Regions from separate parts of the Lysinibacillus sp. GW821-FHT14F06 genome, predicted to be linked through region 2. Evidence: riboswitches for the same ligand, from Rfam matches in the RefSeq annotation. Region 2 holds a riboswitch; each other region holds the start of a gene.

Region 1 (12,423 bases), on a different contig from region 2:
ATGTACTACAGCAATCCACTTCTTTTCCCACAAAAAGTGCTGAATGAAGAAAAAAAATTCGGTTATTCTAACGGTAGAAAGGAGGTCCATTAGTGAATCGCCACTTTATTTTTCTTTTATCATGGATATTATTATGGAGTTATACAAGCCCCACCATTGCTTTGGCAAATGAAAAACCCTCAGAAGAAGAAATTTTACAGCAGCGCATGACCTACTATGTTCAATTTGATGAATTACTCATCCCATGGCATTTCTTAGCCGCCATTGACCAATATGAACGCAATCTGCAATCGGTTCGCAAGGATATACCCAAAAGAGATGGTTTTATCGCCATTCAATTTTCCGATGAATATTGGTCAGGTGCCTTAAATCCAATAAAAGAAGATACCTCTCCAGAAACGATAAGTTATTTTGGAGGAATGGGTTTAGATGGCAACGGTGATGGTGTTGCCAGTCCAACAGACGATGCAGATGTCATATTTTCAATGGCAAGTTTTTTAAGCAAATTTGGAACAACTGACGAGGATTTTAAATTAGCGTTATGGGATTATTATGGAAGTGAGGAAGCCGTTAATCAAATCTTCGCCATTTCCACTATGTATAGACATTTTAAAACAACTGAACTTGATGCTCATACCTTTCCAATCCCTACAAATTACAATTACAGTTATCGAGGAACATGGGGAGATAACAGAGGCTGGGGTGGACGACGCATCCATGAAGGAACTGATATATTCGCAAGCTACGGAACTCCTGTAGTATCTACTTCGTATGGTGTAGTGGAAATAAAAGGCTGGAACCAATTTGGCGGTTGGCGAATAGGCATCCGCGATAATCATAATTCATATCACTATTATGCCCATCTTGGTAGCTATCATAAGGATATTAAAGTAGGTGATATTGTCGAGCCTGGCACTGTTCTCGGTTATGTTGGAAGCTCTGGCTATGGCAAGGAAGGTACATCGGGAAAATTCCCACCTCATCTGCATTATGGTATCTATAAATTCAATGGACGTACAGAATGGGCATTTGATCCATATCCTTCATTATTACAATGGGAACGACTAGCCAAAAAGGCAAAGGTAAAACAGTAATTTGAGTAGCACTTGATGCATTTGCAGCAAGTGCTTTTTAGGTATAAATACTTAACAAACGGAAAATTTTTTCAAGAATATTTTGAAAACATATACATTTAACTATCAACAAGACTTTCCTTCATTTGTTATTGTACTAAAAAACTATTTTAAATTTTCCCATTAAAAGGACTTATTTATATATTGAATTAGTTATAAAATAATATTTGTACTATAATAATTTACATGTTAACACATCACTAAAATATGCTAGTATTTCAAAATTAAACAAGCAAAAGGATGGGAAAGATGAAAGGGATACTTCAGTTTAAAACACTTAAAGCAAGGATCTTAAGTGCATTTCTTCTATTGTTAGTTTTTGTTGTTTGCTTCACGACCTATACTTACACTTCTAATACTCAGATGGAAAAGCAAGCAAAAGGTTTAGTAAACGAAGATTTAATTGTTATGACAGCAAGTAAAAATTTAGCCATGTCTATGAGTGTTCGATTATCTTCGGCTTTAAGCTATGTTATATCAGGCGACGAAAAATACATAGAGACGTTTAATCAATATCGACAAATTGCTGAGGAAAGCAATAGTATTGTAGAGAAATTTGAAAATACACCAGAGCGTGAAAAATTAGTAGCAATGGCACGAGAATGGAGTAATCGTGTAAATACTCAAGTATTTGATGTCTATAAAAGAGGCGACAAGGAATTAGCATTACAAAATTTAACAGCTATTAATGATCTTGTAACGGAAGTTCGCATCGGTTATGAGGAATTAGCAAGTAACCGTTCAGAATCTATAACAAAGGTTGGGAATGAAGTTGTCACTACAAGCTCAAGCAATAAAACAATTGGAACGATAGCTAGTATTGTCTTGACGATTACTGGCATTGTTATTGCCATTATTACAGCAAGTAAAATTTCAAAGCCCATTACCATTGTTTCAGAGCGTATGAGTGAACTAGCTGACGGTAATCTTCGTCATGATCCACTTATTGTTGATCAACGAGATGAAATAGGTCAATTAATGCTTGCCGCAAATGAAATGAATCAAAAATTAAAGCAAACGATTAGCTCGATTCATACTGTTTCAGAAACTGTAGCAGCTAGTAGCGAGGAGCTTGCTCAATCTGCCAATGAGGTTCAAACGGGAACAGAGCAAATAACTGTAACAATGCAGGAGCTTGCCTCTGGTACTGAAACTCAGGCATCTACTGCAGGTGATTTAGCGGAAACCATGACATCCTTCCAACGCAGTATTCATGACACAACACAAGAAGGAATTGAATTGAAGGAGCATTCAGGTCATGTTCAAAGTTTAACATCGACAGGTAAAAAATTAATGATCCAATCAACACAACAAATGAATGCGATTAATGAAATTGTTTTAAATTCAGTAAGAAAAGTCGAAAGTTTAAACGACCAATCAGCAGAAATTTCCAAATTGGTTTCTGTTATTGATGATATCTCAAACCAAACAAACTTACTTGCTTTAAATGCTGCCATTGAAGCGGCTCGAGCAGGAGAGCATGGAAAGGGCTTCGCAGTGGTAGCCGACGAGGTGCGTAAGCTGGCTGAGCAAGTCCAATTCTCTGTGACAGATATTTCAACAATCGTTAGCCGCATTCAAGGGGAGACTGGCAATGTAACATCGGCACTCCAATCAGGCTATGAGGAAGTAAAAAAAGGATCAGCCCAATTAAATCAGACGAATGAAACCTTTGAACAGATATCAGGTGCGGTTGAGGATATGATTCTCAATATTAATGTCATTTCAGAAAATTTAAATAAGCTAGCCCAAAGCTCTGAGTCCATCAATACCTCTGTCGATGAAATGGCCTCGATTTCCCAAGAATCTGCAGCTGGTGTGGAGCAAACAACAGCAACCGTAGAAGAAACCGCAAGTACTATGGAGGAAATTTCAAGAAGCGCAAATCAGCTCGCTGGTATGTCTGAAGAGCTAAACAGTCAGCTACAACAATTTAAAATCTAAAACTTGGTACTTCTTGATAACTGTTATTTTTTAGACTGCTTGGCTGTTCTCGCCCTACCTACCCTTGCAGTTTGCGGGGCTACCCGAGCAGTTTGCGGGGCTACCCGAGCAATTTGCAGGGCTACCCGAGCAGTTTGCGGGGCTACCCGAGCAGTTTGCGGGGCTACCCGAGCAGTTTGCAGGGCTACCCGAGCAGTTTGCGGGGCTACCCGAGCAGTTTGCGGGGCCACCCGAGCAGTTTGCGAGGCTACCCGAGCAGTTTCTTGCCCTGCCCGAGCAATTTACGGGGCTACCCGAGCAATTTCTTGCCCTGTCTGAGCAGTTCGCGAGGCCACCTGAGCAGTTTCTTGTCTTACCTGAGCGGTTTGCGGGGCCACCTGAGCAGTTTCTTGTCTTACCTGAGCGGTTTGCGGGGCTACCCGAGCAGTTCGCCAGGCCACCTGAGCAGTTTCTTGTCTTACCCGAGCAGTTTGCGGGGCCACCTGAGCGATTTCTTGTTCTGCCTGAGCAATTCATGGGGTTGCCTGATCAGTTTCCCGCCCTACCCGACTTTTTATCAGAAAAAGCTATCTCGATCTATTTTAATTAATCGAGATAGCTTTTAAATTTTATTGCCAATGGCGAATTGGTACCCTTTCAAGTTCATAACGTTTGATAATCACACTTATCTTCTGATACCATTTCTCACATAGCTCTAAGGACTCAAGGTACTCGTCCTCCTCCCTAGAAATTGGCTCCTCCTGATTTAAAAAAACATATTCTAAAATAGGATCTGATAAATTATCAGCTACAATTTTCAAAGTTAAGTGAGAGACTGTATTATACTCAGGATCATCTTCATCTACTTCCTCTACTTCAATCTCCTGATCCTCTAATAAAGAGCCGCTTATTAAATGATTACTAGTTCTTGCAATAAATATTTCGTCTTCCACTATTGCCACTTCATATATTTTATTGAAGGGGATTACTTTTTTTATCAATTCTTCTTCTAAATCTTCCCTATTTGCGAGATAAAGTGTATTCGTCGGTTCGTCTAATAATAAAGCACTTAAGCAATCCTCTGCTAGGATGCACTGTGTATGGGGAATTGCCAACAGCTCCCGTTTACTTGCATCCCTCAAATCATTTAGCCTACTTAAATATCTATTACGCTCTTTCACGTAATGGACACTTCCGACAATAATTAGACCTAAGCCTATAAAAAAATACAGTCTATTAAATAGAATCGACTCAACTGCTTTAGCTAATAATAAATAGATAATCCCTAGAAAAAAGACAAAAAAGGTTTTCATCTATATCCCACCCTCAAAAAGATAATTGATAGAACATTACAATCATACATAGTAGAAATTCTATTCTACTAATAACCTTTTCATTCTTATATTTCATGGGTATTTTCATGATATCGGCAACAAAAAAACATGAGGTTATCAGCCCAAAGCCTTGCCACTGTTACCTAATTCTATTTTAAATCTATTCTGCATGGACGTGTATAAAGGGGCTTAACTTTAGTGGGATCCAATACACCATTGTTATAAACATAGATGTAAATTGATCTTGCTCACGATATGTTCATGCAACTACTTGAAAAGACATCTAATCCCAAAACATATGAACAACATACGTCCATTTTAGAAAAAGAAAAAAATATTTGTATTTTTAAAAAAACATGGTGTCTATGGACTTACGAAAACTAACGCTCCTCTAGAATCGTTCATTTGACATTTTAAAGATGAAACAGGTTTAAAATTATATTAAACAATAAATCAAAAGTGGACTTAAAAAAAGATGATGCCTGCACAATACAGACATCATCTCTCTCAGGTTTTTAAAAATCCCTTTACAAACAGGATTCTTTTTAATTAGATTGCTCCATTAACTCTTCCTTACTTCCTACATCATCTAAGCTCTTATCTTGTTCAATCCTATGCATTTCAAGCACATGCTGTGTAGGAGGTATCAGCAAGCTTACTACTACGATGGTAATGCCTGTAATCACAACACCTGAGAAGACAGGGGCCTGCCATAACTCGTTTAATAAGCCTAAGAAACCTTCAGATTGGATATTGAGGCTCGGTACATATGTCAATGATGTCACGATATAGTATACAAGTCCTACTGAAATACTAGCCCAAACTGCTGGCGTACTTACTCGTTTCCAGAAGGGGCCTAGCACAATTGGCCAGAAAATTGTTACGAATATAATATCCCATGCTAAATACGCTAAATCAATTACTTTTTGGAAGCTCACTGCAAGCACTAAGCCTAGTAAAGCACTTGCAAGAATAATAGCACGAGAAAATCTTAATAGCTTTTTAGGATCTGGATTACGGTTAATAAAGTCTAAATAAATGTTTTTTGTCACAATTCCTGAAGTGGCAACATAGCATGCAGCTACCGTTGACATTCCCATAGCAGCCATTGCTGTTAAAAAGATTGCCGCTAATAATGGAGGGAAATAGCCTTGCGCAAATGTAAGCATTAATGTTTCTGGATTTGAACTATTAGGATAAATGGTCTTGAATGCCTCTCCTAACATTCCAGGAATCCAACTGATTGCAATAATAATTGATCCAGCAATAATCATACTGAGCTGTGCTACTTTCGGGCTTTTGGCAGCAGCTACCCTTTGTCCTAAATCCACTGCCGGAATGTCGCCAAGTGCTAGCACAAGATAAAGCGTCCAAAACTCTGCTCCAGCCTTTTCGAATAATGTACTGATATTCCACCATTCAGGATTAAATGTAACATCTGGATAATAGAACAAAATGAAAATCGTAATTCCTAAGATTCCTGCTACTGCAAGAGCACCCTGTACAATCTCCGTATAGGCTACTGCCCATAGCCCACCAATCACTGAATAAAGAGCCGTTAGTGATACAAATAGTAATGCGGCAGGAACAAAATCAATTTGTAAAAGCTGCTGAATAATATATGTTCCACCCACAGTTAGCGCAGCTGCATTAAAGACACCAAAGGCTATTGCCATCACAACTCCTGTATATGCACCTAGCTTCTTACTACCATATCGTAATCCATAGTAATCTGCTAATGTCCATCCCTTCAATCTTCGTAGTGGCTTTGTCCAGATGAGTGCACCAAGAATCATACAAGTGCCTAAGCCACCCATTGTTGCTGAGCCTTCAAAACCTCCACTTGTATAGCCTGAACCTACAGCGGCAAAAAAGAAGGGTGCGGCTAATAGAGCGGCAACTAAGCTTCCTGTTACGACAGATAACGGCATGCTCCATCCAGCAACAATTAAATCCTCAGCAGTATGTACACGCTTATAGCCTTTATAGCCAATATAATAAATAAAAATTAAGTATAAGCTAAAGATGATTATATTTAACATAAGTATGGCTCCTTAGTTTTTCGCTTTATCCATTCATAACCACACCACCATTAGGCGTTAAAAGCTGGCCTGTATAGAAATTCGCATTTTCTGAGGCTAAAAATAGTACACTCTTTGCAATTTCCTCTGGTTGTGCTAATCGTTTTAAAGGATATTTAGCGGACTCTTCCTCTACGTAGTTGTCACCAAATTCCTTAAGGATATCTGTAAATGTTCCACTAGGAGCTACAGCATTGACTAGAATAGAAGGAGCTAATTCTCTGGCTAAAGCTTTTGTAAAGGCGTTAATTCCACCTTTAGCAGCCGAATAATGCGTAAACTCTTCACAGCCTAAACTACCAATATCAGAGGAGATATTAATAATTTTTCCACTGTTCTGTTCCTTCATTCTTTTTGCTGCTTCACGACAATTATAGAAGCAACCATATAAATGCACCTTAATCATTTTATCCCACTGCTCGTCAGTCAAATCTGTAATACTTGAAGCCTGAGCAAATCCGGCGTTATTGACAAGAATATCAATCGCTCCTAAATGTGTATCCATATATTGATACATGTTTTGCACTTGCTGAGAATTTGATACATCTGCATTGAATTTTAAAGCCTGCACGCCAAACTGTTCTGCTTGTGTACGAACTTCTTCTGCTTCCTTGTCATCCCCAATATAGTTGATTAAGAGATTGGCACCGTGCTCGGCAAAGCCTAATGCGATAGCTTTGCCGATGCCTTTACTTGAACCAGTAACAAGAACATTTTTTCCTTTAAAATTTATTTCCATAATGATCATTCTCCAATTTGAATTTTGAAACGAGTGCCTGCAATTCTTCTGCTGTTTTTCCTAATGAAGAAGATGCCTCTTTTACTTCCTGCATTGCTGTCAATTGATCTTGTGTTGCTGTTGAAACATTTGATGAGAATTCTGAAGACTGCTCTGCTGATTGCTTAATGTTATTTACTGATGCAGCGACTTCCTCAGATGAAGCAGATATTTGCTGAGACGCAGCAGATATTTCGCGAATTTGGCTTGCAACCTCTTCAGACGAAGTGAGAATTTCCTTAAAGATTTCTCCTACCTCATTGGTAAATTCCATACCAGCCTTTACATCCTCTTTACCCTTTTCCATAACCGTAATAGAAGCGTTTGAATCAGCTTGAATTGTACTAATTAAATTGTAAATTTCAGTAGCAGATTGTGATGATTGCTCTGCTAAACGTCTTACCTCATCAGCCACCACCGCGAAGCCCTTTCCATGCTCTCCAGCTCTAGCTGCCTCAATAGCGGCATTCAAGGCTAGTAAATTTGTTTGATCTGCGATGGCAGTAATTAGGCTTACAATATCGCTAATTTTTTTCGTATTGAAATGTAATCCATTGATGGTTGTGCCGATTTGTTCCACAGAGCCGTTAATTAGCTCCATCTGTGTAATTACTTGCTGAACAACTTGATCCCCACGTTCAGAAGCTTGAGAGGCAGCAATAGATGATTCAGCTGCTGTATTAGCAGAGTCGGCAATTTGCTGAATGCCTGTCGCTGTTTCTTCCATTGCAGCCGCTGTTTCTTCTGTCATTACCATAGAAGCCTCAGCATTTTGTGTAATTTGTCTCATATCCTGAGCAATATTTGTGGAACTGTTAAAGGTCTCACCTGCATGCACTGTAAGCTGATTAGCTGCTGAGGATACATTGTTTGATGTATTTCTTATATTTAATATGATGTGTTGCAAATTGGACACCATCTTATGAATAGATGCAGATAAATTCCCAATTTCATCCTTCGTAATTTCTAAATCAACATTCATCAATTCACCGTTTGCCACTTGATTGGCTACATTCACCACTTTCTTTAATGGCTTTAATAAACGATCAATAATTATGTAAACTAAAATTAATAAAATAACAATACCAATAACAGCAATCACAATCTGTTTAGTGACACTTTTTTTTATAATGGTATTAATGTAATCCGCAGAATAATCAATTCCCAATAATGCTATTAGTTGGCCGCTATCATCCTTAATAGGACTAAAAACTGTTCTCCATGAACCAAAAGGATCTTGGAAAATATCAGTTACCTGTGTACTGTTATTTTTAATAGCCAATTTAGCTGTTTCTACATGCTCATCTGCTAAATCCGTAAAAATTTCACCTGCTTCATACACATCATTTAAATTTGTCGTATAACCTATCGGGTTGACGCCACCCTCATCTTTGACATCCCATATGTAGCTCCAACTCATAATTCCTTGTTCCTCTTGAATTTTATCGAGTTGCTTTTGAATTTTTGTAAATTTAGAGTTGGTTTCACCTTTTTCAGTCAATAAAACTTTTATTTCATCACTATCAAGATTCATGGCTGTTAATAACCCAACACTTTTTAACTCTTGTTCTAAATCCACAGTCATTCGATTGTTTAATTCTCTAATACTTTGTGTAGTAATCACAGTTATTAGAAGTAAAACAATAACGCTAACTGTTAGTAAAAGTTTGTTTTTTAATGAAGCATTTTTTAAGAACTTCATTACTACTTCCCCCTTATCGAATTTTTTATAAAAAAATAACCTATTTCACAAAAAGAAATAGGCAACAAAGAATATAACTAGCATTATATGTACGTAACTAGCAATCTTTTGCAACCCAGCCATCATAGCATTTATTGCCTTAGACCCGTGGCTTTGCGTCTCTACTTTTCAGTAGATTTGCCTATCTTTTTCCTCCTCAAATTAACACAATGGGTAAAAGTAGTCAATGGAGCCAATTTAAAATACTCATATCTTAATACTAATTTACCATCAATTAACAATCAAAGAATGATTATAATGACACACAAACACATAAAAAGAGCAGCTACAAGTAGTTTAAAATTGTAGCTGCTCCTATGTTTTATATTCACTTACCCCTAAGTGTCTATTCCTATTAAAGTAAACTATACGTTGTGTGTCATAAGTAAGATTGTTGGTGTAAAAGATAAAACAAACATACATAAATACCATACTGATGTACGACGTAATGAAAAACGAACTTGTTTTTTCTCTGCATAAAAGATGTCTAATATAATTGCAACAATGAGTGGCGTACTAACACATGCAATAGCAACTAATAAGATGTCAAAATAAACCATAAAAGCACCCCTCTGTTCATAAACATTTATTTTTCCCGTTTGTGACAACTTTGTGTCATCTAAAGTGTACACAATTCCGTCACATTTTGTCAACTAGATTTTAATAAGAAAATTGTGATTTTCGCAGTTTATTTGTAACCTTATAGAGCTATTTATGTAAGATTACCTATTAAAACAGCAGCTACAAAACTGTAGCTGCTGTTGTTTTAATATATCCATTTATTCTCTATATTTATATGTTAGCCCTCTTAAAAAATTTCTCACGAATCGATCGCCACATTCCTTATAGTTGCGATGACTTGGATTTCTTAAAATGGCGCCCAATTCACCCTTTGAAACATTAACACCACCATCATATAAAATATTCAACATATCCTCACTTGTTAATGCTAAAGCAATTTTTACTTTCTTTAGTAACATATTATTTGGACTTTCTTTTCCTGAAATCGGTTGTGCTCCCTCAGCTTGTCCTGGTTTAGAAGGCTGTGATCCTCGCTTAAATGTGATGAGCCCATTTAAGAAAGCCTCAAGCATTTTATTATTACATTTGATGTATTCTTCTGGTGCTTCTTGCTCATCATTAACTTTAATAAGCATGTTCAGAACTTCATCTTTTGTAAAATCCATGCCACCTAGCTTAAAAATTTTAACCATATCTGTATTTTTGATATCTAATGCATATCTTAAACGAATTAAAATATCATTATTCGTCATTTAATAACCTCCATTTACTTAGAAAAAACTAATTTTAATTAAGTTTCACTTTATTATAGCAGAGACATTCACATTTTTAGCTCCTTTCCACAAAGTTACTTTACTATAGTAATAAGAATATGCATTTTCCTAAGTTAAATGTATGAAATGCTCACTCTCGACCATTCTAATCACAAGGAGGTGAGCAAAATGGCTAATCGTAGTTCCAATAAACTTCAGGTACCTGGTGTACAAGAAGCTGTTGATCAATTAAAGTATGAAATCGCACAAGAATTTAATGTACAGTTAGGGCCTGAAGCCTCTTCTCGCGCAAACGGCTCAGTCGGAGGAGAAATCACAAAGCGCCTCGTAGAAATGGCAGAAAAACGTTCAAAAGGTTTATTATAATAACAATTTTAAAAGAACGAATCCCTTTTGATAGGATTCGTTCTTTCGTGATGTAATTATTTAATCGATTGGTTGTAAAATCTCGCTAGAACCTTTCTGAAGTGTTAGCATCACTATAAAGGAAATACAGTATAAGATAGCTAAATAGATCATTACAATCGTCATATCATAGCTTTGAAGAATATAGCCAACAAAGATAGGTGAGAAACCACCTATTGCTCTACCGAAGTTAAAAATTGTATTTGTTGCTGTACTGCGAATTTGCACAGGATAGAAGCTACTAATTAAAGCTCCATACCCAGCAAACATTCCATTTGAGAAGAAGCCAACAATCGCACCTCCGATTAATATCGCTGCTGCACCAGTCGCAAAGGAATAAAGGAATTAGGCACAAGCAGAGGCAAGTAAAAAGATACCAAAAGCACGCTTTGCCCCAAATCTGTCCATAAACCGTCCAAATGTTAACATTCCAATAATCATACCAACTGCGGTACTAATTGTCCAAAGAGCAGAGCTTGACACAGAGAGCCCCTGAGATTTCTGTAGCATGGATGGCAGCCAAATCATTAAGCCATTGTAGCCAGCTATTTGAACAGTCGCCATTAAAATAAGAGAAAGCGTCGTTATTGTAATACGAGGCGAGGCAAATAATAGTGCCAATTTTCCTTTCTCTTGCTTTTGGTTTACATTGTTCTGTGTTGCAAGCCACTCTGGTGATTCCTCCAGATTTTTACGTACGATAAAGGCAAAAATTACTGGTAATAATCCAACAAAAAATAAAGCTCTCCAACCAAAAGTCGGTAAAATGATAGCACTCAATAAAGCTGCTAAAATAACCCCATATTGTGCCCCTACACTAACATAAGAAGAAGCTCTTCCTTGTTTATTCTTTGGCCAAGCCTCAGCCACAAGCGCCATTCCAATACCATATTCCCCGCCTGCGCCAAGACCAGCGATAAATCTATAGACATAAACTTGTTCAATACTTGTTGCTAATCCTGTTAAAGCTGTACCGATTGCAAACAATATCACGGTATACGTAAATACCTTTACCCGACCATATTTATCTGCTAGCACTCCGAAAATAATACCACCTAGCAGCATTCCAATATTCGTAATGGATGAAATCAGTCCACCTGTTGCAAGATCAATGTTAAATTCTGCAATAATCATAGTCATGGCAAAAGAAATAAACATAATGTCCATTCCTTCTAACGTTAACCCAGCCACCGATGCAACTACAGTTTTTTTACGATAATCCATTCTTTGTAACCTCCAGTATTCTAGTTGTCTATCTCTTTTAGTTATTCGAGTGAATGGATTATAAGTATCTTGTCCATTCTCTTTTGAAGCCTCACAGAACTTCCATTAAAAGAGGGATATAGAACAATAATAAAAGCCTTTCTGTCACAGAGGACAAAAAGGCATGCCAAAGCAAAGATATTCATTCGCTCAAAAAATATCACGGAGCCCTTTTCAGCCTCTCTGGACTGTATTAAAGGAATTTATAACGTTCATTTATACCGTTCTACATTCTATAAGATTACAAATGAAATAGCAATGGTTTAATAGTGGAAATTAGCTCGGCAATTCAATAAAATTTTGAGCAAATTGATAAATTAAATGAGCAGGTACAGCCAAGTTAAGATTCTGTCCATCATTAAAGCCTGCTGTAATTAACCCCACCAATCTCCCCTGCATATCCAATAAAGCACCACCAGAACTGCCATTTGATATGGCCGCTGTAAATTGAATCATGGACATACTACGAA
Region 2 (12,423 bases):
TGGTAGCGGTTTTGACCCAGGTGTAACAGGCGTTTTCACAGCTCATGCGCAAAAACATGAATTTGATGAAATCCACTATATCGATATCGTGGATGCAAATGCGGGTGATCATGGTTATCATTTCGCAACAAACTTCAACCCAGAAATTAACATTCGCGAAATTACAGCGAATGGTCGTTACTGGAAAGAAGGCAAGTGGGTTGAAACAGCACCACTTGAGAAAAAAGAAGTTTATAACTTACCGGAAATCGGTCCAAAAGATATTTACCTTCTATACCATGAAGAGCTTGAATCACTTGCGAAAAATATCAAAGGTTTAAAACAAATCCGCTTCTGGATGACGTTCTCTGAAAAATACTTAACACACTTAAAAGTATTAGAAAACGTTGGCATGACATCAATCGAACCTATCGAATTTGAAGGTCAAATGATTCAACCAATCCACTTCCTTAAAGCGGTATTACCAGATCCAGCTTCTCTTGGACCACGTACAAAAGGTAAAACAAATATCGGTTGTATCATTCGCGGTCTAAAAGATGGCAAAGAAAAAACGTATTATGTGTACAACATATGTGACCACGAAGAATGCTATAACGAAGTTGGTTCACAAGCGATTTCTTACACAACTGGCGTACCTGCTATGATTGGTGCAATGCTTGTCATGAACGGTGAATGGCGCAAACCAGGTGTTTGGAATGTAGAAGATTTCAATCCAGATCCATTTATGGATGCATTAAATAAATGGGGTCTACCATGGCAAGAAAGCCATAACCCAGAGTTACTTGACCTTGATTTAGATGCAAAGGAATTAAGCCGATGAAACCAATTGATTTTTCAAAAGTTCCATCCCCTTCTTATGTAGTGGATGAACGATTATTAACAAAAAATCTTGAGCTTTTAAAATCAATTCAAGATCGTACAGGCTGCCGCATTTTATTAGCCCTTAAAGGTTTCTCTATGCATTCAACATTCCCTTTAGTAGGGGAATATTTAGCAGGCATAACAGCCAGCTCACTGCATGAAGCACGTCTTGGCTATGAAAAAATGGGCAAAGAAGTTCACGTTTATGCTCCTGCTTATATTGAACATGAAATGGACGAGCTTCTTGGCTATGTGGATCACGTCGTGTTTAACTCATTTAACCAATGGGCTCAGTTCAAGGATAAAGTGAAAACTGCTGGTAAAACAATTGAATGTGGTATTCGTGTGAATCCTGAGTACTCGGAAATTGAAACAGCACTTTACGATCCTTGCTATACGAATTCCCGTCTTGGAACAACTTTAGCTAACTTTGATAAATCCCAGCTTGACGGCATTGATGGCTTACACTTCCATGCGATGTGTGAACAAAATTCAGATACGTTAGAGCGTATTATTGAAGTAGTAGAAGAAAAATTTGGTGATGTTTTACACCAAATGAAATGGTTGAACTTTGGTGGTGGCCACCATATTACGCGTGAAGATTATGATGTAGAGAAGCTTGTGAACATCATTAATTATGTGCAAGAAAAATATAAACTGCTTGTATATTTAGAGCCAGGTGAAGCAGTAGCCCTTAATACTGGTTATTTAGTAGCTACCGTGCTTGATATCCAAGAAAATGGGATGGATCTTGCTATTTTAGATACGTCAGCAACATGTCATATGCCTGACGTACTTGAAATGCCATACCGTCCAATGATTATCGGTTCTGGTCAAGCCAATGAATTAGCTCACACATATCGCCTAGGTGGACTTACATGTCTTGCTGGTGATGTAATTGGCGATTATTCATTTGAGCAGCCATTAAAACCAGGTGACCGTCTTGTATTTACGGATATGGCCCATTATTCAATGGTCAAAAACCATATGTTTAACGGTGTCAACTTACCTTCAATCGTTTCTTACAATGATGAAGAAGGTATTAAAGTTATTCGAGAATTTAAATTTGAAGACTACAGCGGTCGACTTTCTTAATCAATGTCAAACACCTCCAGCTAAGCTTAATTCTTAGATTGGAGGTGTTTTTTTATTATCTTCTTGGGGTTTTAAAAAGATTACTTTTCTCCTAATTCAAGAATAATAGTCTTAGTGTTTTACAGCATTCAACTTTGAATTCAGCTCTTAACGGCAATACTTGCTCTATAGTTAAGCTGGTTAATTGCATAATTTGTTCATTACTGTAACCCGTTGCAATCATATTTTTGCTACTGCTTTAAATCCTTGTTCTATTCCTTTTTTTTCATCTCTTCTTGAGTGCTTGCTGCAAGTTTTCATCTTTCATTGCTAATGCCTCCAATTCTTGTTAAATATCATCATACGTTTTTTTCAAAATACCTATAAAAAAACGTAGAGTTTCTAGCCCTCTACGTTTGTTAGCATAATTAGTATAGTTTTAAGTATACTTTGCTCTTATTATGGCTGCATATTCATCCAACTATCAACATGATGGATGGCAACCCCTTGATAGCTTGTTTTTTTGGCATAGTGACGCTGAACAAGTGCTAGTTGTTTAGTCATATAGGCTTCACCATCATCAAAAAAAGTAATATTTTGACCATCATCTAATGCTCCTGTTTCAACACTAATAACAATGGATTTATTAACTTTCTTTGCATAGGCTACTTCATATTGCACAACTTTAATAATTTCTTTTGCAGCATTTCGATAAGCCATAATAGAAACGCTCTCTACTTGGTTTATCACCCACTCTGCTAGTAATCCTCGTCCAAATTGATTGTTGTATTTAATTTCATCAAACCAAAATGGCATATCTGCTTCCAAAGGTAAATGTAACTGCTTGGTTTCCCTTTTGGCTTTTGTAAGAAGTGCTTGATAGGATTCAATTGTTTGTTTCTGATTATGACTCCAACCACTATTTAAATATGGCTCTACATCAAGATGAACACCTGAAAATTGCTCTGTTACTTCAGCATTTCTATTGTATGTATATAACCAATCAAACAGCTGATCCTGCATTTTATAGCCTTCTTTAGATACCCAATCTGGCGCTCCGTCCAATGCATATATTTTGATGCCCTTTGCTGAAGCGTGACCAATAAAGCGCTTATAGTCGGCATTTGCTATATCCATATCAATCTGTAAATACAGTTTGTTTACCTGTTTGTTCTCTAAAAACGAGAGTATTCCTGCCTCATCCTCAATAATTTTTGAAGTATCCCATAACCAAGTGGCCTTATCTTCCATGGTCACTGCGTCTACCCTCCCATTTGGTAATCCGAGCGTATTGGCAATCGTAACAAAAATAACAATAGTTACTGTTAATATTGAACAACGTTTCATATCTTACAGCTCCATTCTATTCGCCAAGGCTCCTATAATAGAACCTGGCAACCTGACGATCATGCACTAGAATAGTGTTTAGACTCATGGCTTTGCGCCCTTCCCTTTCGACAAGTTTGCCTTTTACAGTTGTTTTCTTTTATCATACATTGGACAAATGAAAATGTCTGTAGGAAAAATGCATAATAATTATAAATACGGTGAAATCGACTAATAATCATACAGGTTATTTTTACTATAGAAAATAAAAAAAACGTAGAGCATTCAAGCATCTACGTTTTCTTGTTCATTTTCAAGCATTTTATGCAAATAATTAATAATTTCCCGAATTCCCTCTAGTGAATTGACTAGAATTTTTGGGTCCACATAAGTAATCATACGATTTTCTAAGTTTGCTACAGCTGTAAAATAACGTGTTTTTGAATAATTGACAAGCCCCATCTGCTGTAAGATAGACGTGTCAAAATCTAGAATTTCACGGGCCTCTGTTACAAGTAATCCATAATTCACAACATCTGTATTCAAGACTATGATACGTGCTGTTGCAGCATTTGAAGAACGATTATAAAGAATACGTTCAAAATCAAGCACTGGGACAAGCTCACCTCGAATTCTTGTGAAGCCTAGAAGATAATTAGGTAAATGAGGAATTGGTGTTATATGCTCTAATTTTTCAATCGAAATTGCTTGTTCCACAGGCACTGCATATTCCTCAGTTCCACAAGCAAAAACTACTGCCTTTACACTCTCCATGCGGTCACATCCTTCAATTTCTGCTGTTATTTTTTTGCAGACTCTTTAACAATTTCAACTAGTAAATCTGCTAATTTTTCTAATTCTTCTACTGGAATTTTTTCATTTGTTGTATGAATATCTTCATAGCCTACAGAAAGGTTGACCGTAGGGATACCAAATCCTGCAATTACATTTGCATCTGATCCTCCTCCAGAAATCCCTAACGTTGGTGTGCGATCAATATTTCGTACTGCTGCCATTGCGATTTGAACGACTTTATCTGTTTCAGTTACTCGGAATCCTGGATACATCAGCTTTACTTCTACTTCAGCACTTGCTCCAAGTGATGCAGATATTTGTTCAAATGTCTCCTGCATATGCTTCGTTTGAGCATCGAGCTTCGTTTTATCAATTGAACGAGCCTCTGCAAGAATATTTACTTCATCACATACAATATTCGTAGCCTGGCCACCCTCAAAACGACCAATATTTGCTGTAGTTTCTTCATCTAAACGGCCTAGCTTCATCTGTGCTATACATTTCGCAGCAACTGTAATTGCTGACACTCCTTTTTCTGGAGCCACACCAGCGTGAGCAGTTTTGCCAATAATTTTAGCGAAGATTTTTGCTTGATATGGTGCTGCTGTAACAATTCCCCCCACTTTACCATCACTGTCCACTGCAAAGCCGTATTTTGCTTTAATTTTGGATGGGTCTAATTCTTTAGCACCAACAAGTCCACTTTCCTCACCAGCAGTGATGATAAATTCAATATCCCCATGCTCAATATTTTGCTCTTTTAAACGCTTCACCATTTCTAACAGTGCCGCTAGCCCAGCTTTATCGTCAGCCCCTAAAATTGTGGTACCGTCTGACACAATATAACCATCCTCACGTAAAGAAGGCTTAATCCCTTTCCCTGGTACAACTGTATCCATATGAGAAGTAAAATAAATTGGTTCAACATCCAAAGAACCTTTTAAAGTAGCCAATAGATTGCCTGCTCCATGTCCATTACGTGTATGAGCATCATCCTGTTCTACTGTAAAACCAAGCGCTGTCAATTTGTCGATTAAAATCGGCGCAATCACATGCTCATATTTTGTTTCTGAATCAATTTGTACCAGCTCAAAAAACTCTTCTACTAAACGACTTGTCATGTTGTAAGACTCCCTTAGTTTACGTGTATTTCCACGTTATAGTATATGTATTATTTTAGCACAACGTTTGAGGAGTTGAAATAATTCACTAGCAGAACGAGACTAATTTTTGGAAGGAGATCAATTATGCCTCAGCATAATTGCGTCCGGAATTGGCTTTGTGCTTAGGCCTGCGTGAGGCAGGTCAGTTAGGCGTTATCGCATGGACGCGATGATTTTAGGCTAACATCCTTTATTAACTCCTTTCCGATTCCGTGACATCCGCTGGAGGCTTTGGGCCAACAGATGTTTTTTGTGCGAAAGCGTAGTGCTAACGCAGCGACAGCAACATGATGTTGGTCACTAAGTCGTTGCCACAGGACGTGGCGTTCTTAGACTGAGTTCCGCTATTTCAGTAGGTATTTGGACACCCACTGAAAAGGAAACAAAACCGCATTCATCTCACCACTTGTAGAGGTAGGAGTCTTCTGTATCTGCCGCTATGCTTTCGATACAAAAAACATTTGCTGAATGAAGATAAAAAGCTTGTGAAAGAGGGAGATTATCCCTTTTCACAAGCTTCTTATAGTTGGAAGATAGCCTCTTTCTCTCGCTCAAGTGACTGAAGATGTTCAACCGCTTTATGATGCTTATCCTGTAAACGCCAAATTGTATTATGTACATCATCTTGCACACGAGATACCTGCTCTCTAGCAGTTGAAATTTTAGAGTGGACAGACCAGGCTGAGAAAATATCATCAAAGAAATAGTCTGCAAATTTGACAAAACCATCTGTTTCAACATGTAATGATTTCGTTGATAAATCATGGACGTCCAGAAGCTCATTATGAAATCGCTGTAAAGCAATTTGAGCATCATGAAGATAATTTTCAGACTGATTAAGTGCATCGTGCTTTAAATGCGTAGCAATGAGTCCCCCTCCCAAAAACGTATCCCATGTTGAAAAACCATTAGCAGAATGTAGAGAAGCTGCCGCTTGCCCAAGCTTTGTTAATGCAGTTTCACCAGCCTCTTCTGCCTCCTTCATTTCCACAATTAGTTGCTTCGTTACTATTTCTTCATGCGCTAATTGCTCTAATTTTTTTGCTTGCTCTGGCTCATGTACTTGTAAGTAACCCTTCTTTCTAGCATTCAGCTGGCTTAAAGCTTCTTGTAAATGTTGTTCATTAATTTGAGTAAGCTTTGACTTAGCTTGTGCTAAATCAATTGTTAAATCTTCTTGCATTTTTTTTGCTTCATTTATTTTTAATTCAAGAACGGCTGCTTTATCAATTTTCTCTGCTCGTAGTTCATCTTGTTGCCCCGTCCACGTACGAATCATATTCATAAACGAAAAGCCTTCTAACTTATCGAGTTTCGTTCGAATGTGATTGAGTGCTATAGAATGTTTGTAAATGTCCTGTTGTGCACGCTCAAGTTGCTTTTCAATTAATCGTTTTTGTTCATTTAATTTATTGGCATTTCTTAATTGTGCATGTATTGTTTCCTGTTCATTTTGTAATTGTCTCCATTCCATTCATCCCAACTCCTCTTATTTATTTGTACGGATGAAAAGAATAAATGTTTCAATTATCTGTCATCTATTATCATTTTTCGTCATTTTCTTTCAGTCAAAAGAAAACCCAGCAACCGAATGGCTACTGGGCTTGTACAAATTTTATAGTGGAATGTTTCCGTGTTTTTTCTCTGGACGTGATTCATGTTTATTTGAAAGCATGTCTAAGCCTTGAATTAGCTTAATACGTGTATCACGTGGATCAATAACATCATCTACCATACCGCGAGATGCTGCAACATATGGGTTTGCGAACTTTTCTTTGTATTCTTCAATTTTCGCTGCACGTGTTGCTTCTGGATCATCTGATTTTGCAATTTCGCGAGCAAAGATAATATTTGCGGCACCTGCTGCACCCATAACCGCAATTTCAGCGTTCGGCCAAGCAAATACAAGGTCAGCTCCAATTGATTTTGAGTTAAGCGCAACATAAGCACCACCATATGCTTTACGTAAAATAACTGTAATTTTCGGTACAGTTGCTTCAGAGTATGCATAAAGGATTTTTGCTCCATGACGGATGATTCCACCATGCTCTTGTTTAACGCCTGGGAAGAAGCCAGAAACATCCTCAAATGTGATGATTGGAACATTGTATGCATCACAAGTACGGATGAAACGAGCCGCTTTGTCAGAAGAATCGATATCTAGTCCACCAGCAAGTACTTTTGGTTGATTACATACAAGACCAACTGATTCACCTGCAATACGTGCAAAACCTACTACTACGTTTTTCGCAAATTCTGAGTGAACTTCCATAAATGAGCCTTCGTCCACTACTTGCTCAACTACTTTACGTACATCATAAGGGCGAGTTGTTTCGATCGGCACAGTATCTACTATTTCAGGGCGGTAGTCATCACCTTCTGGACGTGCCTGACGTGGTGCTTTTTCTTTATTATTTTGTGGAAGATAGCTTAATAGTTTTTTAATTTGATCGATTGCTTCTTCTTCAGATGGTGCGCGGAAGTGGGCATTACCACTTACAGCGTTATTTACTTTAGAACCACCTAAATCTTCTGCAGAGATTTTTTCACCTGTAACCGTTTCAATTACTTTAGGTCCTGTAATGAACATTTGAGATGTTTTATCAACCATTAGGATAAAGTCTGTGATGGCTGGAGAATATACAGCACCTCCAGCACATGGTCCCATAATTACTGAAATTTGAGGGATTACGCCAGAGTAGATGGCATTACGATAGAAAATATGACCGTATCCATCAAGTGAAAGTACACCTTCTTGAATACGTGCACCACCAGAATCATTAATACCAATGAATGGTGTACCGTTTTTCGCAGCAAGATCCATTACTGTGGCCATTTTTTTCGCATGCATTTCACCAAGCGCTCCACCAAATACAGTGAAATCTTGCGAGAATAAGTAAACAGAACGTCCATTAATTTTACCGAAACCAGTTACTACACCATCACCAGGTCCTTCCATCTTATCCATACCGAAGTCTACTGTACGGTGTGTAATGAATGGGTTGATTTCGAAAAATGTATCTTCGTCCAGCAATAATTCAATGCGCTCACGAGCAGTTAATTTACCTTTTTCATGTTGCTTGTCGATGCGCTCATAGCCACCACCAAGTTCAATTACCGTCTTACGGTCATATAACTCATTAATTTTGTCGAACATATCCATACTAATCACTTATCCCCTTTTCCACTTTTATCGCATAATTCATACAGCACACCGAAAGATGATTTAGGATGCATGAAGGCTACCTCTGCGCCACCAGCACCTGGTCCTGGCTCTTCTGATAAAAGACGTACGCCTTTTTCACGAAGCTCTGCCATACGCTCACGAATCCCTGTCACACCGAAAGCTACATGGTGAATACCTTCTCCACGTTTTTCGATAAATCCATGAATGGCACTTTTTTCACTCATCGGTTCCAATAATTCGATTTTCACGTTGCCAGCATCTATAAATGCAACACGAACCTGTTGAGATTCAACCTCTTCCACTTTTAACAACTTTAAGCCTAAAGTTTCTGTATAATATGTAATGCGTTCATCAAGATCACGCACCGCAATCCCAATATGGTCTACTTTCTCCATGGTGACATCTCCTTCTGTTATGGTACATCTTCTATTTTACAGACTTTTTTGTCAAAACTCTACTACTTGAGAAATTTTTCAGATTTGCTAAACTATTTATAAGAAAAGAAGGAGCGAACGAGCATATGAGCAATAAAAAATTTCAAAAAATCGTTGTTTATGCAATGATAGCGATCATGGTAATTTCATCTCTAGCGTTTGGTTTATCCATGTTAGCATAAAAGGCATAGCGTCCGCATTACTGCGGGCGCTCTTTCTTTACCTTTAAACCCTTAAAAGACTGTTTAATTTCTAAATACCGATCCATTTCTTCGATAAATTGATAAAGCGCTGCCTGTGCTAAAAATTGCTCATGATTTTGCGGCAGCGGTAACTGGGCAAAATCTTTCCTAACCTGCTCTAGCTTCTCCCTAAAATGACTAGCCGTATTTCCTGAATGAACATGCTCAGCAAGATCTTGAACAAAGTCAGCCACTATCGTCGCCTCTTGTACTATAACAGGTAACGCCGTTATTTTTGGGAGTACTCTTTCAATAATTTCGAGCTGCTGTTCACGCATATCAAAATAGACATAGTAATCATTTTTTCGTCTCATAAAATGATTTTCAACATCTTTAAAGGCTAATGATTTCGCATTATTTAAAGCTGTAATGGCTTCAATTATTTCTCGTCCATCCCACAATGTATCGCCTTCTCTTAAATAGTTAGCAATTTCTAAAAAAATTTTACTATATAGTTCCTCAATTTTAACTCGATAGTAATTTAATTCCTTTTGAATATCTGGCATATACATATTAATCGCTATTCCTGTCCCATAGCCAATTGCCATTAAAGTAAATTCATTAGAAACCAATGTCCATGAAAATTTTTCAGCAGCATAAATATGCATAATAATTACCGCACTTGAGACAAAGCCGTCTGCTACCTTCAATGACACAATTGTGGGGATAAAAATAATGAGCATCCCCGCTAGTGTGAATGGGTGATATGAAAATAGCTCAAAGCTCAAAAAGGCATAAAGCATACCGATAATACTTGCGACAAATCGTGTATAAGCAGCATGAAGGGATTTTTTCTTCGTTGGCTGTACACAAAGTATTGTTAAAATACCAGCAGATGCATAAGAAGCTAATTCGAAATACTGGGCAATGGCTATTGCAATGGCTGCACCAGTTGCCGTTTTTAATGTACGATAGCCGATTGAAAACTTCTTCAAGTCGACTGCCTCCTGTCCTCCATTACTCTTCACTTATTCTATTCATTAAATCAATTCAATTTTTTCAGGTAAATCATTTAGCTAATATTTAAAAAATTCCAAATATATTTTCGCTATTAGTACCTTTGAATATACAAATATCTACTCTTATTGATAAGAAACAGTCCCCGCAACTAGTAATGTTGCTGCGGGGCGTTTATCTTATCAAATTAATTAATGAATAATATTAAAGTTCATCGCAGTATTCTTCAAAGTTTGCTTGTAAATTTGTCACAACAGACATTGGATCGTGACCTTCAATTTCATAGCGCCCAACTTCAGCTACCACTTGTCCATCCTTTAACAGTACAAAAGATGGAGAGGATGGTAAGTGATCTTCACCGAAGTGATAACGAGCAGCTGCCGTTGCTTCTTTATCTTGACCAGCAAAAACTGTAACAAGATGATTTGGACGTTTATCATAATGAACACTTTGTGCTGCTGCTGGACGTGCAATACCTCCTGCACAGCCACATACTGAATTGACCATGACTAATGTTGTACCTGGACGAGCAAACGCCTCTTCAACAGCTTCTGGTGTGCGTAGCTGCTCATAACCAGCAGCCTCAATTTCTGCACGTGCTGTTTTTAAAATTTCTTGCATAAATAAATCATAATCCATATTCATATAGCGATAGCTCCTTTCAAGTTCGTGTCACCTTAGACTTTAGACTGACACTAATACATCTCCTATCATAGCAGTTAGTGGCGATTTTGTGCACCTACTTGCTCATTAATTTCGTCTTGGTTTCGACGCTTTCGACACTAACACATTTGCTGAATGAAGATAGAGCAACAGTTTATTGCTGTGATTGATTATCGCTAAATAAACGATCTACACCTTGTGTTACTGTCAGCTGTCCATTTAAAATTTGGTGTTCTAACAGTTGCACTTGTTCCTTACGCTCTGGATTACCGTAAAACGCATCAATTAAATGGTCAGTAATCATTGATTGGAACCAATCCTTGGTTTGATTTTGACGTCTAATTGACCAGTAATTATTTGCTTCAACTGTTTGTCTAAATTCTCCTATTGTCCTCCATACTTTGTCGAGGCCACGTTTTTCCCATGAACTAACTGGCATAGCAGTAGACATCCATCCTGGCGTAGCTGGCTGTAAGAAATGCAATATTTGCTTATACTCTGATACAGTTTTTTTGGCTAAACGTACGTTATCTCCATCTGCCTTATGCACAACGATAGCATCAGCTAATTCCATAATGCCCTTTTTCATGCCTTGTAGCTCATCACCAGCTCCTGTTAATACCAGCAACAAGAAGAAATCAACCATCCCTCGGACATATGTTTCACTTTGTCCAACACCGACAGTTTCAATTAAAATAACATCATAGCCAGCAGCTTCACAAACTAGCATTGTTTCACGTGTTTTTTTATGGACACCCCCTAGGGTACCAGCTGAAGGAGATGGTCGAACAAATGCATTCGACTTCTTCACAAGCTCCTCCATACGTGTTTTATCACCTAAAATACTTCCCCCTGATAGTGAGGAGCTCGGATCAATAGCTAGGACTGCTACTTTTTTCCCCATCTCACAAAGCATCGTTCCGAAAGCCTCAATAAATGAGCTTTTTCCAGCACCAGGAACCCCTGTAATGCCAATACGAACACTGTTTCCTGTATGTGGTAGAAGCTCCTGTAAAAGCTCTTGTGCCTGTGCTTTATGCACGGCATTTGAGCTTTCAATGAGTGTTATCGCCTTTGATAATTGAGTACGGGAACCTGCCATTACCTCACGAGCAAGCCCCTGTATGTCAATTTTGTCAGCTTTTTTCTTTCGGAATTTTTTTGGTACACCATATTGCATACCATCGTGAGATGCTGCTACTCCATCCATGACAAATAGTGCACTATCCTGCATCTCTTTGTTTTTGTCCATTACTTAGACACTTCCTCATAGCCTAAGCGTTTGTAGATTTCTTCAATAATTTTAATGGCAGATACAGGAATTACTGTACCTGGACCAAAGATGGCTACGGCACCAGCTTCATAAAGGAATTCATAATCCTGTGCTGGAATAACACCACCAACTATAATGATAATATCTTCACGACCTAGCTTTGTTAGTTCAGATACCAGTGCAGGAACTAATGTTTTGTGACCTGCTGCCAAAGAGGAAACACCGATACAATGCACGTCATTTTCAACCGCCATTTGCGCTGTTTCTTCTGGTGTCATAAATAGTGGAGAAATATCTACGTCAAAACCTAAGTCAGCATAGCCCGTTGCGATAACTTTGGCACCGCGATCATGACCATCTTGTCCCATTTTTGCCACTAAAATACGTGGGCGACGTCCTTCATTTTCTAGGAATTCGTCTGTCATTTGTTTTACTTCAAGAATCTGCT
Region 3 (8,201 bases), on a different contig from region 2:
CCAAAGCACAGCACCTCGTGATCCGCTCCAAACGTTTTAATCATTACAACAGATGTGGCTAAAGAAGCTAATTGCTCATAGCTACATTCTTCTGTAGTTTTACTTCGAACTGGAACAATCATCGTTTGTTGAGGAGGTGCACTCTTCCTAGGCAGAGATTTAGGTATTACGACTTCCTTTTCGTAGAAAACGGGACACTTATATAAAGTAGATGACGTTGCTATAATTGGAGGCAAATTTGGAATATCTTCTTTAGGATTCATATAACAGATATCACAACCAAGTGTCGATAAAAAATATAAGAATAATAATTCATGCTGAGTGATGTTACCAATAAAAACAATTTTCTGCACCGTTTGGTTATCTTCAGAAAAAATTTGAGGCAAATAATAATCCATCCAGTATAAAAATTTTACTGCAAAATTTTTTAATAAAGTATCATTGGCGTTTGGTTGATTTTCTTTATACATTTGGATGACTTCTTTAAAGCTAAGTTTTTTTGTCCATTCAAGATGATCTTTCTTTAGTTTACTGCATAAAGATGTCTTATAAAGTAAAGGAGGGTTATCAACGACGGCTTGCCAATTTCTCCAAAGCTCCGCAAATCGATCTACATCTTTTTTATTGGTAATGACCTCAAGTTTATGTAATCGTAAATAAAGCATACTTTGCTTCTTAGTATAAAAATACTCATCCATTTTTAAAATGTCTTTCATATAAAGATCTACAGAATCGGGTATACCAATATATCGTAGAAAAACAACTTCCTTTGTAAGGGAGCTATTGTATTGGATATTTTGCATAAATTCCTGAAGAGGATTGTCTGGCTTTTTATATTTAATTTTTAAAGGTCTAGTTGTCACAATCATATCTATACAACTCCTATAAGCATGTAAATTTAGATTTGGCACTTATATACAATTCTCTTCTATTTCTCTAAATCCTTTTTTCAATTAAATGAAAAAGAACGAATCCCCCTATTTGGACTCGTTCTTGCTTAATTGAACATTGAGTAAACTACTTTCTTAAACGTTAAATATTTCGGCAATCATAAAAGCGCCTTTTAACTATCCCGTTGACATACTAACTGTTAGCAATTCTCTTTGTGAAATGGCACCTAATTAGCCTCTTATACCGCTCTAGCTTCTACAGTTTCAACACCACGGTTTAATGAAAGAAGTATTTTTTCTGCATCATTTTTTAAATCTACAAGATGCTCTGCTTCTTGAACTAGTTTTTCCATTGTATTTAACTCATCATCGCTAATTCCAACTAACTCTTCAAACATTTCAACTGACTCTCGAGAAATAAAAGAGATATCCTTCATAGCTGCCACAATTTGTAGAGAGCTTGAAGATAATTCTTCTGTACTTGCAGATGAATTGGCATTATTTTCAGCAATAATTTTTGTAGTATCTACAATTTTTTCGAACATCTTTCCGATATCTAGAATTTTTGTATTTGTTTGTTCAAACTCTTCTGTTCCTTGCTTCATTGAAGTTACGACTTTGTTCGTCTCATCTTGAATATTTTTTACAATATTTGAAACTTCATCGGCTGACTGACGCGACTGTTCAGCTAATTTACGAACTTCATCAGCAACTACTGCAAACCCTTTACCGTGTTCACCTGCACGGGCTGCTTCGATAGCTGCATTCAATGCTAATAAATTTATTTGGTCTGAAATTCCAGTAATTACTTTAACAATGTTTCCAATTTCGTACGATTTTTCTCCAAGTGTATTAATTGCATCAAATGTCGTATTAATCGTTTGATTAAATTGCTCCATTTTCACCAGCGATTCTTTTAACTTATCGTTACCTTCTTGCGTTAATTCTAACGTCGTATTCGATTGTTCAGAAATTTGATTTGATCTTATAGACAGTTCTTCAATAGCCACTGTGATGTCTTCGATAGAAGTAGAGCTTTCTTCAGTAGCAACAAGTTGCTTTTTTAAACCTTTACCGACTTCATCGATTGCTGCCCTTACAGTATCAGCCTTCTCAGTTGCGTATTCTCCATGTTCAGAAAGATTTTCACCTTTATCATTAACATTTTTTGCAAATTTATAAAATTGTTCACCCACTTGACCCGCTGATAATTCGTTCATTCCATTTAGTTCATCATTATTTAGATGGGCATGACGTTTAAGTGAAAAATAGCGGTAAGCAAAATACAAAGATGTACATATTAAAACTACAATAATCCCTAGCATAATGGCTTCCATGAAAAAAATCTCCTATTCTACTAACGTATTAGTGATGAAATTTTATAGTTCTTTTACAATGATGTAAATTCCGTCTGCAACAGTCGATGGAATACTGTTTAGATGTTCATTGCTTTCATATTTATGAACAATAAAATTCCCTTCTATATCTACATATTTTGTCAGACCATGATACTTCTCCATTAAACGCATTGACTTTGGATTGGTTGCTTCACCTAATACTAATCTTAAGCCTTCTTCTGTTGCTCGTTTTACTAATATATCGCCTAAGCCTTGTACAATATCCTGACGGTTATGCTCAGCAATTACACCTAATAAAAATAAATGTAATACCTCTCCATCCTCCATATCTTTCCCATAACGTTTTTTATAATCTTCTAGGAAACGTTCATCAATATCCTCTAATACATGCATGACTATATTCATATTAACAAAAGTGCCTTCAAAAATATCCTCTTCCATAATTTCAAGGACATTCGTATCTCCAACTAATGCGCCTACGACTTTTTGCTCTTTATCTAGTGCAATAGCACAGTATCCCTGATGAACATTTGCTTCAATATATTCCTTTGTAAATTGATAGAAATCTTCGTAAGGGAGTTGTAGGGCGTACCCGATAATCGGCTCTTGCACCCATTTGCCAGCAACATCTACTCCAATAAATGTTTTTGCTAAACATTCTGCTGCCTTTTCAATTAAATCTGGTTGGTCCTTTGTAAGGATTTCATATGTATATAATTCTTGAATTGTTTGCATCGTAAATTCCTCTTTTCAAAATGTGACTATAGCTATTTAATGATTAACGAATCGGTAATTGCGAAACATTGTCGACTACTGTTCCTGGAAAATTAACTGTCTCTAAAGCATTTCGTACTTGCACATATGCAATTTTAGAGGCTGGGTTAACAATAAATATTTCTTTGAAGCCTAGGGATGCATAAAACATAAGTGTTTCTCCTAGCTCTGTTGAAACCTTTGAAGGAAGGGGTGATTGATAAGTTGCATCAAAAACTAATATATATGTATTTTTCTGTACTCTAGCCACTGTCTCTTCCAAATCTTTTAAATATTGCTCTACAAGGGCTGCTTTAATAAACCCTATCACTTGGACGTGAACTTCTTTTTTTGCCTCATAAATCGCCATTTTATATTTCTCTTTATCAACGACTATCATCTCAGATCTCCTTTTTATAACTTTATTTGATACTGTTAGTATTATTCTATAAATATCACTAAATACATAGATTTCAATATAATTACATCTGTCTCTACGATTGATTGGCATCTGTCCATTCATTTTTCCCACAAAAAAACTATCCCTGAACATAATTAGGATAGCCAAAAAACACTTATTATCTTGGCAACCCGACTATCATTATCCAAGGGGATTTTAGACTCGTAGCTTTGCGTCCTTACCTTTCGATAAGTTTGCCTTTTTCAATTTTATAAAAACAATACTAACATCACATTGATATATTACAATTACATTATAAAGGACTTGTCAATTTTTGTCGACATTTAGTAATTTACTCCTAATAACATCAGGATTTAGAAGTGTTTTTACATTTATTTTTTCTCAAACACTTTCTAAAAAGTTATATCATTTCACTGTCTAACATCAACATTCTTTTTCAAAGTTATCAAGCAATGCACGCACTTCATCTGTTGATTTCGTATTCATCAGTTGATTTCTGAGTTCAGCAGCTCCAGGGAATCCTTTTACATAAATTTTGAAAAAGCGATGAAGCCCAGTGATTGAACGTGGTAGTACTTCTGCATATTGATCTTGAAGATCAAGCTGTAGTCTTAAAAGATCAAGGTGTTCTTTACTACTATGTTCTCTTGGCTCTTTTTCAAAAGCAAAAGGATTTTTAAAAATACCTCGCCCAATCATTACGCCATCAACATCATATTGTTCAGCAAGCTTTAGCCCAGTTTGACGATCAGGAATATCTCCATTGATTGTTAGTAGTGTGTTTGGTGCGATACGGTCACGTAATTTTTTGATTACAGGAATGAGCTCCCAATGTGCATCTACTTGGCTCATTTCCTTTCTTGTTCGTAAATGAATAGAAAGATTTGCAATATCCTGTTTTAAAATATGTGTTAGCCACTGCTCCCACTCGTTTACATCGTTATAGCCAAGTCGTGTTTTCACACTGACAGGCAATCCTCCCGCTTTAGCTGCTTGTATAAGTTCTGCTGCAACATCTGGACGCAGAATCAAGCCACTACCTTTCCCTCTTGATGCCACATTCGGTACAGGGCAGCCCATATTAATATCGATACCTTTAAATCCTAGCTCTGCCATACCAACACTCATTTGACGGAAATATTCAGGATTATCCCCCCAAATATGTGCCACCATTGGCTGTTCATCTTCTGTAAAAATCAAACGACCACGCACACTTTTCATGCCCTCTGGATGACAATAGCTATCCGAGTTTGTAAACTCTGTGAAAAATACATCCGGTCGGCCAGCTTCGTTTACTACGTGACGAAAAACAACATCTGTCACATCTTCCATTGGTGCAAGCACAAAAAATGGTCGTGGTAAATCACGCCAAAAATTATCTATCATTTCAAATCCAAATCCTCTCACTATAATACAACTTCAAACTCTCGGTTAAAAAATATAAAGCTTCTTTTACACTTATAACATGCTTCATAACTTATTATCAAACACAAGTACTTTTGGACATTTATAATTTGTGAAAAACTATTGTGAAAATCGCAAAAAGCAGATGGTATAGATTATTCTATATCAACTGCTTTTCTATTACGTCAACTCCAACCACGACACAGCTTCACAAAGTATCGAATGCCTTTTATTTCTTATCTAAAAATAAAAGGCAATTCAAGATAACAGTAAGATATTATAAAGCAATCAGATGATAAACTCTTTGATATCAAACACATTTTCTTGAACTGCCAAGCAAATTGTAACTATTAATTCGATTCTACATTCTCATCTTTGGAGTAATTATACTGAGAAGGATCAACTGGAGTATAACCTGTTGGCGTATAGAATCTCAATAAATCACCATTCACGACTTTATCAGACAATTCCAATTTACGATCTACTTCATTTTTGATAGCTTTCGCAGACTCTAATTGACTGTCATCCAGTAGTAAACCTGTTTTATTATCATAATATTTTTCATTAATTGAATAAATCGTAGGGCTAACAAAATCTCCATTTCTAAATGGCACAATTTCATTATGTTCTTCTGATAATAAGTCTGAGCCAAATTGAACAAATTTTTGCGTATCAATTCCTTGTAAATGTAATAGCGTCGGAAGAAGGTCTATTTGACCCCCATAAGTATGGTTAGTTCCACCTTGCATTCCTGGAACATGTATAAATAATGGCACACGTTGTAAATTAGTACTTTCATATGGTGTAATTTCTTTCCCAATCACTTGTTCCATCGCTGCATTATGATTATCGGAAATTCCGTAATGGTCACCATAAAGAACAATCATCGTATTCTCATATAAGCCTAATTCTTTTAATTGATTGAAGACCTGTTCGATTGCTTCATCGGCATAACGAGCAGTTTGGAAATAATTATCAACACTTGGATCTCCAGTATTAGCTTTATCAATCGTTACTAAGTTTTGATCCATTTTATATGGATAGTGATTCCCTACCGTAATTAATTTTGTATAAAAAGGTTGTGGTAAGGAACTTAAAAGACTTTGAGATTGTTCAAAGAAAGGTTTATCTAACACACCATATTCGGCCATATCATCTGAAGAACCCGTATTATAATAACTAGCATCAAAGAATTTGTCGTATCCAAATGATTTATAAATGACATTTCGGTTCCAGAAGCTTCCGTTATTACCATGGAATACTGCCGATGTATAACCATAATCTTTTAAAATACTCGGAGCTGCCTGATACGTATTTTGTGCTTTTGTTATATAAGCTGAACCTTGTGGTAACCCAAATAAAGAATTTTCCAACATAAATTCTGCATCGGACGTTTTACCTTGACCTGTTTGATGGAAGAAATTATCAAAATAAATTGTATTCTTATCTTTCGTTAATAAATTTAAAAATGGTGTCACTTCTTCACCGTTTAATTTATAGTTGATAAGGAAGTTTTGGAATGATTCTAAATGTAAATAGATAACGTTCATTCCTTTTGCTGCACCAAAGTATTCTGCATTAGGTTTGGCGTAGTTCGATTTTGTATAGTTAATCACTTCTGTAATATCACTACTATCCGCCAAAGCCCTCTGAGAAGATGCTTTCATCGTTTCTACTGAATCATAAATCGTATAGTTATACATTCCTAGATATTTCACAATATAGTTTCTATCAAAACCACGCGTTAATAGCTGTGGACGACTAGTTTCAGCTAGTCCTAAATTTACGATTGATACTACTAATGCAAATGCAATGATTGTCATTGCTTTTTTATAGCCAAAACGCTGAGTATCTTTTTGTATTTTTCTTGAAAATCGTAGATAAAACATGACAAATACATCGACAAAGAACAAGATATCATAAGGCTTTAGTAAAGAAAGAACACTACCTCCTAAATCCCCGAAGTTCTGCGTTTGAGAAAGTGTAGGTAATGTAATGAAATCACTAAAGAATCGGTAATAAACAATATTGGCATATAAAACAATAGACATCAAAGTGTAAATTACAACTAGTGATGTATATTTTCGTTTTCCTCTAAATAAAAATGAAAATCCTAGAAATAGCATTGCCGAGCCTAGTGGATTTATTAGTAAAAGGAATTGTTGAATAACTCCTTCCACGCCTAGGTCAAATTGTGATAGTTGACTGATATATGTTTTAATCCATAGCATTAAAACAGCTAATAAATATATTCCTAAAAAGTTGTGTAATAGATCATCTTTTTTACTTACTAGATTTCTCATTTTTGCACCTGCCTTTTACTTATCTAAATTTAAATCTAAAATAAGTATTGCATTTTAAAAAATGTTACTTCACAATAACTTTTTTTGCAGCTTATGTAGCTTACTCCCCATTTAGATTTCTGTCAAGTTGTTAATAGCGTAAAAGACAAATAGTATAATTATTGCTAATTCATATAAATCTTGTCATAAAAAAATACCTTGCAAATGTTAGTTTTTTAACAAACATTTGCAAGGTATTTTATTCCATATATTTTACTTTTATATCTCTGTTAAGCTCAACCATGCCACTGCTTCACAATGGGTGGAATGTATTTGCAACATGGTTTTAAAACCCGAATACTAAAAATGAGATTGTAATTTTTGGCGATAATTGTAGCAAGACCACTTCAATCATTGAGTGGTCTTATTCTTATCCCCTTCAAGTTTTTCTTTATACCAAAAATCATCTATTTCATCATAACCATATTCTTTTGGATTTTTCATTCCTGAAGATTGGAGCTCGAAACTACAACAATAACATTTTACTTTTTTACTTTCAAAATCTTCCTTTTCAAAGTTATACTCAAAACTTTTTACTAATGATTTTGTACTACACACAGGGCATTCAATAATATAACTACCTTTATCCTCATGTTGAACTGCTTTATTAGCTAGTTCTATCGCGTTATTAGCAATTTTCGGTTTCAAATAACCAAATCCATGAGAATGTGGATTATGGTAGGCAGCACGCCCCATTTCTTTTAAAAATGCTATGTGATTTGAGCTTGGGTTTTTACCTCTAAAAGTGTTAATAATCTTATCAATAGGATCAATCTTTAATTCATTCTGTCTATATATCCAAAATCTTTTTAACTCTGAATATTTTTGCAAACTAATAATTTTTATTACAATAGGTAAAATGTATTTACCAATAAACATATCCAGGTCTTTGTATATTAAAATAAAACTACCTCTATGTAGTATTTTATTTCTTAAATATGCTAATTGTTTTAATACTTCCTGAGTACTTGGATCCTTGAAAAAAGATAATTCATTTAAATTTAGTTTTTTAAGTTTCTTCAATAATTTTATA

Evidence for each region. A riboswitch is a leader RNA that binds a small molecule or an ion and turns the genes downstream of it on or off. The one in region 2 is predicted to bind cyclic di-GMP.
Region 1: it holds a riboswitch for cyclic di-GMP, as region 2 does, so the genes downstream of both, AC1RNS_RS09930 (methyl-accepting chemotaxis protein) here and AC1RNS_RS02805 (amidase) in region 2, are expected to answer to the same signal.
Region 3: it holds a riboswitch for cyclic di-GMP, as region 2 does, so the genes downstream of both, AC1RNS_RS09890 (hypothetical protein) here and AC1RNS_RS02805 (amidase) in region 2, are expected to answer to the same signal.

Annotation. Positions count from the first base shown of each region.
Region 1 is NZ_JBXAPF010000008.1:87,002-99,424, reverse strand. It holds gene AC1RNS_RS09960 (M23 family metallopeptidase) at 93-1,094, shown strand; gene AC1RNS_RS09955 (methyl-accepting chemotaxis protein) at 1,383-3,077, shown strand; gene AC1RNS_RS09950 (ribosomal eL19 family protein) at 3,142-3,666, shown strand; gene AC1RNS_RS09945 (hypothetical protein) at 3,686-4,369, opposite strand; gene AC1RNS_RS09940 (sodium:solute symporter family protein) at 4,936-6,432, opposite strand; gene AC1RNS_RS09935 (SDR family NAD(P)-dependent oxidoreductase) at 6,458-7,210, opposite strand; gene AC1RNS_RS09930 (methyl-accepting chemotaxis protein) at 7,194-8,951, opposite strand; cyclic di-GMP riboswitch class I at 9,058-9,143, opposite strand; gene AC1RNS_RS09925 (hypothetical protein) at 9,356-9,550, opposite strand; gene AC1RNS_RS09920 (YehS family protein) at 9,770-10,264, opposite strand; gene AC1RNS_RS09915 (alpha/beta-type small acid-soluble spore protein) at 10,454-10,651, shown strand; partial or broken gene AC1RNS_RS09910 (MFS transporter) at 10,712-11,914, opposite strand; gene AC1RNS_RS09905 (S1C family serine protease) at 12,230-12,423, opposite strand, start outside.
Region 2 is NZ_JBXAPF010000002.1:116,278-128,700, forward strand. It holds gene AC1RNS_RS02795 (saccharopine dehydrogenase family protein) at 1-820, shown strand, start outside; gene nspC (carboxynorspermidine decarboxylase) at 817-1,956, shown strand; gene AC1RNS_RS02805 (amidase) at 2,395-3,282, opposite strand; cyclic di-GMP riboswitch class I at 3,326-3,413, opposite strand; gene AC1RNS_RS02810 (chemotaxis protein CheW) at 3,547-4,035, opposite strand; gene AC1RNS_RS02815 (M20/M25/M40 family metallo-hydrolase) at 4,062-5,177, opposite strand; gene AC1RNS_RS02820 (hypothetical protein) at 5,740-6,693, opposite strand; gene AC1RNS_RS02825 (acyl-CoA carboxylase subunit beta) at 6,835-8,382, opposite strand; gene mce (methylmalonyl-CoA epimerase) at 8,388-8,801, opposite strand; gene prli42 (stressosome-associated protein Prli42) at 8,927-9,022, shown strand; gene AC1RNS_RS02840 (aromatic acid exporter family protein) at 9,040-10,017, opposite strand; gene AC1RNS_RS02845 (BrxA/BrxB family bacilliredoxin) at 10,244-10,684, opposite strand; gene meaB (methylmalonyl Co-A mutase-associated GTPase MeaB) at 10,857-11,954, opposite strand; gene scpA (methylmalonyl-CoA mutase) at 11,954-12,423, opposite strand, start outside.
Region 3 is NZ_JBXAPF010000008.1:78,505-86,705, reverse strand. It holds gene AC1RNS_RS09905 (S1C family serine protease) at 1-869, opposite strand, end outside; gene AC1RNS_RS09900 (methyl-accepting chemotaxis protein) at 1,130-2,227, opposite strand; gene AC1RNS_RS09895 (hypothetical protein) at 2,270-2,983, opposite strand; gene AC1RNS_RS09890 (hypothetical protein) at 3,027-3,401, opposite strand; cyclic di-GMP riboswitch class I at 3,584-3,670, opposite strand; gene AC1RNS_RS09885 (tRNA dihydrouridine synthase) at 3,846-4,808, opposite strand; gene ltaS (lipoteichoic acid synthase) at 5,177-7,129, opposite strand; gene AC1RNS_RS09875 (hypothetical protein) at 7,520-8,201, opposite strand, start outside.